Regions from separate parts of the Janthinobacterium sp. EB271-G4-3-2 genome, predicted to be linked through region 2. Evidence: predicted binding sites of a transcription regulator. Region 2 holds the regulator's gene; each other region holds the start of a gene.

What was found. The regulator LexA, encoded in region 2, represses DNA repair genes until DNA is damaged. The targets are predictions, from matches to a motif close to ACTGTATNNNNATACAGT.
Region 1: the regulator LexA is predicted to act here: its motif matches at 2,914-2,931, upstream of dinB (DNA polymerase IV).
Region 3: the regulator LexA is predicted to act here: its motif matches at 2,153-2,170, upstream of IGS55_RS25745 (DNA topoisomerase IV subunit B).

The regions. Positions count from the first base shown of each region.
Region 1 covers NZ_JACYMG010000012.1:126,965-131,296, reverse strand. Annotated here, with positions in the region: gene IGS55_RS22520 (TonB-dependent receptor) at 1-558, shown strand, start outside; gene IGS55_RS22515 (recombination-associated protein RdgC) at 695-1,591, opposite strand; gene dinB (DNA polymerase IV) at 1,710-2,894, opposite strand; gene IGS55_RS22505 (S9 family peptidase) at 3,037-4,332, shown strand, end outside.
Region 2 covers NZ_JACYMG010000003.1:105,925-110,256, reverse strand. Annotated here, with positions in the region: gene purF (amidophosphoribosyltransferase) at 1-374, shown strand, start outside; gene IGS55_RS08335 (cystathionine gamma-synthase family protein) at 484-1,731, shown strand; gene lexA (transcriptional repressor LexA) at 1,949-2,584, opposite strand; gene rpsF (30S ribosomal protein S6) at 2,860-3,249, shown strand; gene priB (primosomal replication protein N) at 3,270-3,569, shown strand; gene rpsR (30S ribosomal protein S18) at 3,595-3,885, shown strand; gene rplI (50S ribosomal protein L9) at 3,913-4,332, shown strand, end outside.
Region 3 covers NZ_JACYMG010000016.1:90,749-95,080, forward strand. Annotated here, with positions in the region: gene kdpA (potassium-transporting ATPase subunit KdpA) at 1-1,697, opposite strand, end outside; gene kdpF (K(+)-transporting ATPase subunit F) at 1,697-1,786, opposite strand; gene IGS55_RS25745 (DNA topoisomerase IV subunit B) at 2,249-4,246, shown strand; gene IGS55_RS25750 (molecular chaperone HscC) at 4,246-4,332, shown strand, end outside.

The sequences.
Region 1 (4,332 bases), on a different contig from region 2:
GCATTCAAGTCGCTGTCGCTGAACATCGGCCAGACGCATAACCGCGGTATCGACTGGGACATGACGGCACGCAAGAAGTTCGACTTCGGTAACTTCACGGCGAACCTGAGCGGCACCCACATGCTCAAGGCCGACTACACCGTGCCAGGCACCAAGGACCAGTGGACGACCAACATGAACTACTTCGGCATCACCGATGCAGTCACGTTCCGTAACCTGGCCAAGCTGAACCTGAGCCTGGAAACAGGCAAGCTGACCAACAGCGTCGTCGTCAGCTACCGTAACGGCTATACCGACGCTTCGGCCGAGGTAATGGATGCAGCGACCAAGAAACTGGAGAAGATCCGCCTGGCCGTGCCTTCGTACACCACCATCGACTGGCAAGGTCGTTATGTGTTCGACAGCAAGAAGTCGATCCGCGCCGGTATCAAGAACCTGTTTGACCGCGCACCGCCATTGTCCCTGCGCACGTCGTCGGGCCACCAGGTTGGCTTCGACCCACGCTACGCCGATCCAATGATGCGTTCGTTCTACATCACGGGCCAAATCAAGTTCTAAGTTGACTCCGTCAATCTGAACTGAATGGCAAAGGGCCTTGCAACTGCAAGGCCCTTTTTCTTATGCCGCGCCTGCGGCCTGCGCAGGCAAAAAAAAAGGAGCCGCAGCTCCTTTTTTCGTACCGGCATGACGGCTGTTACGCCGTCGCTTCGCCGCCCAAGGCTTCGACCACGTCGGCCATCAGCTTGGAGAGCTCGCCCGTCATCAGCATCACGTCGCCGTCGAAACGCTCTTCGTCGTTCTTCGTGCTCGATTCCGTTTCCTTGATCACGTCGAGCGGCTTGACGCTCTTGATGGCCAGCGACTCCGTCAGCACGAACGAGATCTTGTCGTTCCACGTCATGGCCAGGCGCGTGCACTGTTTGCCGGCCGCGATGTGGCGGCGCACGTCGTCCGCTTCCAGGGTGTGGCGCACGTAGCGCACGGTGGCCTTGCTTTCGCCCGTGGCGCGCAATTCCGTATCCATGTCGACCGTGAAGCCGGCAGGCGCATCGTCGGCCTGCAGCCATTCCGTCATCACCGCCACGGGCGAGCGCTGCACGCGCAGGCTTTCCAGCGGCAGTTTGTCGACGGCTTTCAACAGCAGCTTGATGACTTCATCGGCTTTCGCCGGGCTGGCGGCATCGACCACCAGCCAGCCATTGACGGGGTCGATCCACGTCCAGACGTTGCTGCGGATGCTGAAGGCGCGCGGCAGCAGTTCGTCGGCCACGCGTTCCTTCAATTCCTTCATGGCTTTCTTGCCTGGGGCAAAGCCTTGCGCTTCTTCCATCTCGGCGGCGCGGGCCTTGGCGACCTGGTTGATGACGGTCGCCGGCAGCAGTTTCTTTTCCGTGCCCAGCAAGATCAGCATCTGTTTGTTGACCACGTGGACCAGGCCGCCGTTCGGGCGTGGCGTATCCCAGCCCTGGCGCATCAGATCCATGCTGGTCGCCGGCGTAAATTTGTTCGAGGACAGCGCCTCTTCCAGTTGTTCTGGCGTGTAAGCCCACGGTGCGGGCAGGCGGTAAATCTGAAGATTCTTGAACCACATAGTTTTTGTCTTCCGTTTGTTTCAGTAGTGCCAGGGGAACGCCATTCTACACTTTCGACACGGGAATGCCGTCAAAAGCGCGGACTGGCGCGGTGTTGTTGCTGCGTGGGGAATACCGCTACAGGGCGGGAAACAGCTCCGCCTGGGCCGGCGCCTGCCGCGTCACGAGGGCCGGGTCGGACAAGGTCGAGATGCGCACGCCCAGCAGGCGGATTTTCTTGTCAAACGGCACGCGCCGCAGGCAGTCGCGGCTGGCGCGCAGGATGGCGGCGGCATCCGCCGTGGCACTGGGCAGGGTGATGTCGCGCGTGACGGTGCTGAAATCCTCGAAACGCAGCTTGATGCCCACCGTGCGCCCCGCCAGCGACTGTTTATCGAGGTCGCCCGCCACGCGCGTGCACAGGCTTTCCAGCTTTTCCGACAGGGTGGCGCGGTCGCGCACCACCTGCAAGTCGCGCTCGAACGTCGTTTCGCGGCTGACGGACTTGGTTTCCCGGCTCGTCTGCACGGGCCGCTCGTCGATGCCCAGCGCCGCCTGGCGCAGCCAGCCCGTGTACAGGTCGCCGAACTGCGTGCGCAGCATGGCCATGTCGGCCCGGGCCAGCTCGCCGATGGTGAAAATACCTAGCGCTTCCAGCTTGGCCGTCGCTTTCGGACCGATGCCATTGATCTTTTTCGCCGGCAAGGGCCACACGCGCGTTTCAATATCCTCCGGGTTCAGGATGGTCAGGCCGTCCGGTTTTTCCAGGTCGGAACAGATTTTCGCCAGCAATTTGTTGGGTGCCAGGCCGATCGAGCACGACAGGCCCGTCGCTTCGAACATGGCCGCCTTCAGGCGCGCCGCCATGGCCGGCGCCTGCTCGCCGTATTCGGTGAGATCGACATAGATTTCATCGATGCCCACGTTCTGGATGATGGGGCACAACTGGGCCACGGCCTGCTTGAAGCGGGCCGAATACTCGCGGTAGGCTTCGAAATCGGCCGGCAGCAGGATGCTGTCGGGCGCCAGCTTGGCCGCCTTCATGATGCCCATGGCGGAAAACACGCCGAACACGCGCGCCGCATAGGTCGACGTGGTAACGACGCCGCGCCCAACGTAGTCGCGCATGCGCGCAAACTGCCGCGTGCCGTCTTCCTGCAGCACGGGCTGCTGCAAGCGTCCGCCGCCGATGACGACGGCTTCGCCACGCAGTTCCGGATATTTCAACAGTTCCACGGAGGCAAAGAAGGCGTCCATGTCCAGATGGGCTATCCAGCGGCGCGCGGTGGGTGGCTCGGGAACGGGGGAGGCAGATGTGGTCAAGGACACCTCGCGGCGGGATACTGTAATTATATACAGTATCGCTGGAAATGCCCATGGATGCAAGTTGAAACGCACGCGCAAGGCGGTTGCTTTTCCCAATAGCAAGATTACAATCCTGACACAACTATTCAAAGGAGTCGCCTTGTCTATCGCCCATCACGCTGCGCGCCGCCGGTCCGCCTGGTTATCCATCCTGCCGGTCCTGCTGCTGTCCTCGCTGGCGCCATCCGCGCTGGCCGCCGACGCCGCCACTGTCGCTACCGCCACCGCACCTGTCGCCGCCAAGACGGCCTGGCAGGAAACGCGCCACGGCACGGTCGTCACGGACGACTACCGCTGGCTGCAAAAGAAGACCGATCCTGCCGTGATCGACTATCTGAATGCGGAAAATGCCTACACGGCCGCCGTCACGGCCCCGATCCAGCCGCTGGCCGACAAGGTGACGGCGGAAGTGAAGGGGCGCATGCAGGAAGTGGACTTGTCCGTGCCTGCGCGCCAGGGCAATTTCTACTATTACACGCGCACGGAAGCGGGCAAGCAATACCCGATTCACTGCCGCCGTCCTGTCGGCAAGAACGGCGCCTACGATGCGCAAGCGGTTGAAGAAATCCTGCTGGACCAGAATCAATTGGCAGAAGGCCACAAATTCTTTGCCGTACGCGCGTTTGCCATCAGTCCGAATGAACAGTTGCTGGCCTACACCACCGACACGACGGGTTTTCGCCAGTACGAACTGCATGTCAAGGATTTGAAGACGGGCAAGCTGCTCACGGACACCATGCCGCGCGTGACCTCGCTGGCCTGGGCGGCCAATAACGCCACCCTGATGCTGACGCAGGAAGACGCCACCACCAAGCGCGCGGACCGCTTGTTCCGCCTGCCTCTGGGCGGCACCTTGCAGCAGGTCTACCACGAGCCAGTGGAACAGTTCGCCATCGGCGTGAGCCGCACGCGCGACCATCGCTACTTCGTGCTCACTGCGCGCAGCACGGATACGAGCGAAGTGCTGCTGCTGCCAACGAGCAAGCCGGAAGGCAGTTTCCAGTCCGTGCTGAAACGGGAAAAAGGCCACCGCTACGGCATCGAGCACCGCGACGGCCAGCTGTATATTCTGACCAACAAGGAGGCGAAGAATTTCCGCGTCGTCAGCGCGCCGGTGACCGCCCCGCAGCCGAAGAACTGGAAGAGCGTCGTGCCGCACAACAAGGATGCCGTGATCCAGTCCATCGACGTCTTCCAGGGCTACCTGGTGGTGATGGAAAAGGCCCGTGCCCTGAACCGCGCGCGCATCCATGATTTCGCGCGGCATAACTGGAAGACGGTGCAGTTCGACGATCCCGTCTACCTGGCCACGGCGGCCGGTACGCCGGAGTTTTCCGCCACACAATTTCGCATGTCCTACCAGTCGCCCGTCACGCCGCCCACCGTCATCGACGTC
Region 2 (4,332 bases):
AAGCGGGCGCGACGAAGGTCATCTTCGCTTCGGCCGCGCCGCCGGTGATCTACCCGAACGTGTACGGCATCGACATGCCGACGCGCGACGAGCTGATCGCCTACGGCCGCACGACGGAAGAAGTGTGCCGCGAAATCACGGCCGACTACCTGGTGTACCAGGATATCGGCGCGCTGAAGCAGGCGATCGCCGACGTCAACCCGGCCCTGACGAACTTCGAGGCCTCGTGCTTCGATGGCGTCTACGTGACGGGCGACGTGTCGCAGGAATACCTGGACCGCCTGGAATATGCGCGCCACCATCCGAAGGCGGCAGCGCCCGAAGATACGCCGCGTTCCCAGCTGAACCTGAACCTCGCTACTACCGAGGCTTGATTCTAGGCCCGGCTATTGCCGGGCTTTTTTTTCGGGGTCAGATCCGCTGGGTCTGACCCCGGCACTTGCCTTGGGTTAAGCGGCAAGACGAGTATTTGGAACTTCCACCATGACCACCAAAAAAAACTACGGCTTCACCACCACCATCCTGCACAACGACCGCCGCAAGGGGATCGAACACGGCTCGCTGCACAAGCCCGTGCATACTTCCGTTGCTTTCGGTTACGCCGATGCGCGCCAGCTCGCGTCCGTGTTCCAGGGCAAGGAAGCGGGTTTCCGCTACGGTCGCCAGGGCAACCCGACCGTTTCCGCGCTGGAAGACAAGATCAACAAGATGGAAGACGGCGTGGCGACCTTGTGCTTCGCCACCGGCATGGGCGCCATCGGCGCCGTCGTGCAATCGCTGCTGCGCGCGGGTGACCATGTCGTGTCGTCGGCCTTTTTGTTTGGCAACACCAACAGCCTGTGGCAAACGGTGACGGGGCAGGGCATGGCCGTGTCGTTCGTCGACGCCACGGACGTCGCCAACGTGGCGGCCGCCATTACGCCGGCCACGCGCATCGTGTTCGTGGAAACCATCGCCAATCCGCGCACGCAAATCGCCGACCTGAAAAAAATCGGCGACTTGTGCCGCGAAAAGGGCATTTTGTACATCGTCGACAACACGATGACGACGCCATATCTGTTCCGCCCCAAAGCCGTGGGCGCGGGCCTGGTGGTCAATGCCTTGACGAAATCCATCGGCGGCCACGGCAATGCCCTGGGCGGCAGCTTGACGGACACGGGCGTGTTCGACTGGACGCAGTATCCGAACATCTTTGAAAATTACAAGAAGGCGGCGCCGGCCCAGTGGGGCATCGCGCAAATCCGCGCCAAGGCCTTGCGCGACTTCGGCGCTTCGCTGGGGCCGGAAGCGGCGCACCATATCGCTGTCGGCGCGGAAACCATGGCTTTGCGCATGGACCGCACCTGCTCGAACGCTTTGGCGCTGGCCACCATGCTGCAGGCCGACCCGAGAGTGGCGGCCGTGCATTACCCGGGCCTGGCGTCGCACCCGCAGCACGCGCTGGCGACGGACTTGTTCCGCAGCTATGGTTCCTTGTTCAGCTTTGAGCTGAAGGATGGCATCGACTGCTTCGATTTCCTCAATCGTTTGAACCTGGCCATTCCCGCGAGCAACCTCGGCGACACGCGCACCCTCGTCATTCCCGTCGCCCACACGATTTTCTATGAGATGGGTGCCGAGCGGCGCGCCAGCATGGGCATCGCCGAATCGCTGATCCGCGTCTCCGTCGGTATCGAGGATGAGGTGGATCTGCTTGAGGATTTCCGCCAGGCACTCGCACTCGATGTATAAGTAGCCGGATAAATGAAAAGGGTCGCAACAGTCATGCTGTTGCGGCCCTTTGTTTTTCGCCGTTCAATGGTAATGTCTTCGTGCCTTCAGAAACCGTAGCGAGCAAGCCCAATATCGGGTTGAGTAGCGGAGCTGTACATTGTACGGGGGCGCCCAGCTAGCGAGCAACGGATGCCCGAGAGTGGGCTGCGCAGTAGGTTTATGAGGGCGCGCTCAATCAATGCCAGCTGCGCATCAGCCCCACGGCCAAACCTTCCAGGGCAAACTCGTCTTCCGGCGACACGGTGATCACCTTGAAGTCCGGGTTTTCCGGCAGCAGTTCGATGACGGAGCCCGTCTTCTTGTAGCGCTTGACGGTGACTTCGTCGCCGATGCGGGCGACGACGATCTGGCCATTCTTGGCGCTGTCGACCTTTTTGACGGCCAGCAAGTCGCCATCCATGATGCCGGCGTCGCGCATGGACCAGCCGCGCACCTTCAGCAGGAAGTCGGGTTTGGCCGAGAACAGGGCCGGGTCCACGTTGTAGCTCGCTTCCAGGTTTTCCTGGGCCAGGATGGGCGAACCGGCAGCCACGCGGCCGATCAGGGGCAGCGACATCAGCAGCGCCGCCGGCACTTTCGATGGCGGTGCTTCTGCCGCCGCGCCGATCAGGCGGATGCCGCGCGAGGTGCCGGGCGAAATCTCGATCGCGCCCTTGCGGGCCAGGGCCTGCAAATGCTCTTCGGCCGCATTGGCCGATTTGAAACCCAGTTCATTGGCGATTTCGGCACGGGTAGGAGGAAAGCCCGTGTTTTCAATCGCGTCCTTGATCAGGTTCAGGATTTGTTCTTGTCGTGCTGTCAGCTTGATCATGAGCGGTGGGTGCATACTAAAATGCTGTCTATATGAACAGTCTGTATTTTTGTACAGTATCGCCCACTATGCAAGGGGATTTCCGTGTTTTAGGCGAATTTCGCAAGAAATACTTGTCCACGGGCGGAAAGCACGGTGGCGCGCGGGCTTTTCGGGCGCCGGCGCAAGCAATGATTGAAACGTTTGCAAAAGGCGGTTATAATCTTCGGCTGACCTTCCCACACCCGTCTTGACGCCGGGGTGGGCGATTATCAATCCGACCTGAAGGAGTTTGCATGCGTCATTATGAAATAGTCTTTATCGTCCATCCGGACCAAAGCGAGCAAGTGCCCGCGATGATCGAACGCTACAAAGCCAGCGTAACCACCCGCGGCGGTTCGGTTCACCGCGTGGAAGATTGGGGCCGCCGTCAAATGGCTTACTCGATCCAAAAGCTGCCTAAAGCACACTACATCTGCCTGAACATCGAATGCGACAACGAGACCCTGGTCGAGTTGGAAACAGCATTCAAATTCAATGATGCCGTGTTGCGTCACCTGACCGTTAAAATGAAGAAAGCTGAAACAGCTCCTTCGCCGATGATGAAATCGGTACAACGCGAAGACGCGGCCAAAAGCCACCGCACCGAAGCACCAGCAGCCGCTCCAGCCGCAGCAGCAGCTTAATTCTTGACCAGGATCGTGCGCTGAACCAGCTACAAGTCACCGCCATCATTGCCGAGCGCGAAATATTGCGCTATACCCCGGCAGGGCTGCCGATTGTGAATGCAGTATTGCAACACAGTTCGCAGCAGATGGAAGCAGGGATTGCCCGTTTGACCGAGTTTGATGTTGCCGCGCTAGCCGCTGGCGAAATCTCAGGCAGGTTCAGTCAGGCAAGCTTGGGCGGGGTGTATCAGTTCACGGGTTTCCTGGCCAGGAAGAGCCGCAACAGCAAGAGTTTGGTGTTTCACATCATTGATTTTAGTGCAGTCAATTCTGACTAGCGCATTTTAGATACAGGAGCCTGACATGGCATTCGGTAAAAAGTTCGACAAAAATAAGCTCAAGCTTAAAGAAAAACGCAAACAGCAAAACCCGTTGTTCAAACGCAAGAAGTTCTGCCGCTTCACCGCAGCTCACGTTGAGCAAGTCGACTATAAAGACGTCGACACGCTGAAAGACTTCGTCCAAGAAAACGGCAAGATCATGCCAGCACGCCTGACCGGTACCAAAGCGCACTACCAGCGCCAAGTTGACACCGCAATCAAGCGCGCTCGCTTCCTCGCGCTGCTGCCATACACCGATCTGCACCACGCTTAATCGGTCAGATATTCCTGGAGAAGAACTATGCAAATCATTCTGTTAGAAAAAGTTGTTAACGTCGGTAACCTCGGCGAAGTCGTCAAAGTCAAAGACGGTTACGCACGTAACTTCCTGATCCCACAACGCCTGGCACGTCGTGCCACGGCAACCGCTGTGGCTGAATTCGAAGTCAAGCGCGCCGAACTGGAAAAAGCTGCTGCCGCCAAACTGGCCGCATCGCAAGCCCAGGGCGAAAAACTGAGCGGCCTGACCGTTCAAGTTGCTCAAAAAGCTGGTGTTGATGGCCGTCTGTTCGGTTCCGTCACCAACTTCGACATCGCTGAAGCGCTGACCAAGCAAGGTTTTGCTGTTGAAAAAGCACAAATCCGCATGCCTACCGGCCCGCTGAAGATCGTTGGCGAGCACAACGTTTCGGTTGCTCTGCACACCGACGTGGTCGTGGAA
Region 3 (4,332 bases), on a different contig from region 2:
ATGGGGCCGTGCGTGGGCATGGTGCCGGCATTGGCCGACAGGCGCTGCTTGCCCGCCAGCGAACCGGCCACCGCCAGCACGGGCACGATCACGCCGAAGCGGCCGAACCACATGGCGATCGCCAGCATCACGTTATAGAACGGCGTGTTGGCGGACAGGCCGGCAAACGCGCTGCCGTTGTTGTTGGCGGCCGATGTGAACGCGTACAGGATCTCGGAGAAGCCGTGCGCGCCCGGGTTGGCCACGCCGATCTTGCCCGGTTCGACCATCACGGCGATCGCCGTGCCCGTCAAGACCAGGGCTGGCGTGATCAGGATGGCCAGCGACACCATCTTCATTTCATAAGCCTGGATTTTCTTGCCCAGGTATTCAGGCGTGCGGCCTATCATCAGGCCGGCAATGAAGACGGCCAGGATGGCGAACATCAGCATGCCGTACAGGCCCGTGCCCACGCCGCCGAAAATCACTTCGCCGAACTGCATCAGCAGCAGCGGCACCATGCCGCCCAGGGGCATGTAGGAGTCGTGCATGGAATTGACGGCGCCGCACGATGCGGCCGTCGTCACCGCCGCGAACAGGGTCGAGGAGCTGATGCCGAAGCGCGTTTCCTTGCCTTCCATATTGCCGCCCGATTGCAGGCTGCTGGCCTGCTGGTCCACGCCCAGCGCTTGCAAGGATGGATTGGCTTGCTGCTCGGCGCTCATCACGCCGGCCGTCATGACGACGAAGATCAGGGACATCGCGGCCAGCACGGCCCAGCCCTGGCGCAGGTCGCCCACCATGCGGCCGAAGGTGAAGCACAGGCCGGCGGGAATGAGGAAGATGGCCAGCATCTGCAGGAAGTTCGACAGGACGGTCGGGTTTTCATACGGGTGCGAGGAATTGGCGTTGAAGAAGCCGCCGCCATTCGTGCCCAGCAGCTTGATCGATTCCTGCGACGCGACGGGGCCCATGGCGATCGTCTGCGTGGCCGCCACTTGCGCTTCCATCACGGGTTTGCCGGCGGCGTCCAGCACGGGCTGGCCGTCGGCCGTCGTTTTCGGCGTTTCATACGCCACGTGGTCGAGCAGGGTCACTTCCTTGTAGGCGGAAAAATTCTGGATCATGCCTTCGCCCATGAAGACGACGGACAGGGCCAGCGACAGCGGCAGCAGGATATACAGGGTGGAACGCACCAGGTCGACCCAGAAATTGCCGATCGATTTGCCCGAGCGCGAGGCGAAGCCGCGCACCAGCGCGAAGATGACGGCGATGCCGGTGGCGGCCGAAAAGAAGTTCTGGCATGCCATGCCCAGCATCTGGGTCAGGTAGCTCATGGTCTGTTCGCCGCCGTAGCCCTGCCAGTTGGTATTGGCGACGAAGCTGACGGTGGTATTGAACGAGGAATCGGGGCTGACGGCGCCCAGGCCCTGGGGATTCAAGGGCAGGAAGCCCTGCAGGCGCTGCAGGCCGTAGACGAAGACGGCGCCCACGGTATTGAAGACGATCAGGGCGATGGCATAGCTTTTCCAGCCCATGGCCTTGTCGGCGGGCAGGCCGGACCAGCGGTACAGCAGGTTTTCCAGCTTTTGCAGCCAGCCCAGGCCGCGCACGGGCGCATCGCCGGCCACCTTGGCCATGTACAGGCCCAGCGGATAGCCGGCGGCCAGCAGCACGGCCAGGAAAGCCACCAATAACAGTATCGATTGCGTCGTCATCACAGTTCCTCCGCCTTCAGCAGCGCCACCAGCAGGTACACGAGCAAACCAGCCGAGACGACGGCGCCCAGCACATAAAACGCGTTCATTTGACGCTCCCTAATTTGTCGCAGGCGACGGCAAAGCCGGCCGCCAGGACGAAAAACACGGCAATCAAGCCGAGATACACGAGATCCATTCCCACCCTCATTCAGGTTTGTTTTGATAATGAGCAGATTAGCCAAAAGGGTCTAAAAAATTCGTAAAGACTGGGGAGGCAGCTGTAAACAAGATGTAAAAACGGCGGCTTTGCCGCATAAAATCCATCAGAATTGGCGCAAAACCACGCCTGAGGCGCACTGTTGTTGCCCTGGAGTAGCGCTATTGCTCGCGGGACAAGATAGAATGCGCGAGCGTCCGCACAAGGACGCCTTGCCTGCCGCACTGCCCTCCCCCAGTGACGCTGGACGGGATATACTGTATATTCATACAGTTATCGCCGCCGCTGTCATTGCGCCCGCAGTGCCCTGGCCTGGCGTTCCAACCACTGTCTTTACTTAGCTTGAACACGTATGGCCACTAAAAAACCAGCATCCGACTACAGCGAATCATCCATCCGTGTCCTGAAAGGACTGGAACCCGTCAAGCAGCGCCCGGGGATGTACACCCGCACTGAAAATCCGCTGCACATCATTCAGGAAGTGATCGACAATGCCTCCGACGAGGCGCTGGGCGGTCATTGCACGCATATCGCCGTCACGCAAAACACGGATGGCAGCATCACCGTCGAAGACAATGGCCGCGGCATTCCCGTCGGCCTGCACCCGGAAGAAGGCGTGCCGACGGTGGAAATCGTGTTTACCCGGCTGCACGCGGGCGGCAAGTTCGACAAGGGTTCGGGCGGCGCCTACGCGTTCTCGGGCGGTCTGCACGGCGTCGGCGTATCCGTCACCAATGCGCTGTCGACGCGCCTGGAAATCACTGTCTGGCGCAAGGAAAGCGACGGCAACGGCCTGCATCACATGGTGTTTGCGAATGGCGACGTGATCGAGCCATTGAATTCCCGCCCCGCCCCGCGCGATGGCAAGAAGTCCGGCACGCGCGTCACGGCCTGGCCCGATGCAAAATATTTTGATTCGCCGAACATCTCGCAAACGGAGCTGCAGCGCCTGCTGCGCTCGAAAGCCGTGCTGCTGCCGGGCGTCACCGTCACCCTGACCAACGCGAAAACGGGCGACACGCAAACGTGGCAGTACGCGGAAGGCTTGCGCGGCTACCTGACCGAAACGCTGGCGCAGGTATCGAATGGCGAAACCCTGATTCCCCTGTTCGAAGGCGCGCAGTATGCGGGCCCGGACTCGGAAGGCTTTGCCGAAGGCGAAGGCGCGGCGTGGGTGGTGGCCTGGACGGAAGAAGGCGCCATTGTGCGCGAATCGTATGTCAACCTGATCCCCACCTCGAATGGCGGCACGCACGAATCGGGCTTGCGCGACGGCCTGTTCGGCGCCGTGAAAAACTTCGTCGAAATGCACTCGCTGCTGCCGAAAGGCGTGAAGCTGCTGCCGGAAGACGTATTTGCGCGCGCCTCGTTCGTGCTGTCGGCCAAGGTGCTGGACCCGCAATTCCAGGGCCAGATCAAGGAACGCCTGAACTCGCGCGACGCCGTGCGCCTCGTGTCGACCTTCACCAAGCCGCCGCTGGAACTGTGGCTGAACCAGCACGTCGACTATGGCAAGAAGCTGGCCGAACTCGTGATCAAGCAGGCGCAGTCGCGCCAGCGCTCGCTGCAAAAAGTGGAAAAGAAAAAATCCTCGGGCGTCGCCGTCCTGCCCGGCAAGCTGACCGACTGCGAATCGTCGGACATCGCGCGCAATGAACTGTTCCTCGTCGAGGGCGACTCGGCGGGCGGTTCGGCCAAGATGGGCCGCGACAAGGAGTTCCAGGCGATCCTGCCCCTGCGCGGCAAGGTGCTGAACTCGTGGGAGACGGACCGCGACCGCCTGTTCGCCAATAACGAGATCCACGATATCGCGGTGGCCATCGGCGTCGATCCGCACAACGTGGGCGATACACCCGACCTGTCGGGCCTGCGCTACGGCAAGATCTGCATCCTGTCCGATGCGGACGTGGACGGCTCGCACATCCAGGTACTGCTGCTGACCTTGTTCTTCAAGCACTTCCCCGCCCTGATCAACAAGGGCCACATCTGCATCGCCCGCCCGCCTTTGTACCGGGTCGACGCGCCCGCGCGCGGCAAGAAGCCGATCCAGAAAATCTATGCGCTCGACGACGGCGAACTGGTGGCCATCGAAGACAAGCTGCGCAAGGAAGGCGTGAAACAGGGCGCCTGGTCGATCTCGCGCTTCAAGGGCCTGGGCGAGATGAACGCCGAGCAGCTGTGGGAAACGACGATGAATCCGGACACGCGCCGTTTGCTGCCCGTCACGCTCGGTGAAGTCGATCACATGGCTTCGGCCTTGCGCTTCAATATGTTGATGGGCAAGGGCGAAGCGGCAGGACGCCGCGCCTGGATCGAGGAACACGGCAATGAGGCGGAGGCGGATATCTGATGATCATCGGCATCGACCTGGGCACCACCAACAGCCTGGTCGCCATCTGGCGCGACGGCAAGGCTTCCATCATCCCGAATGCGCTC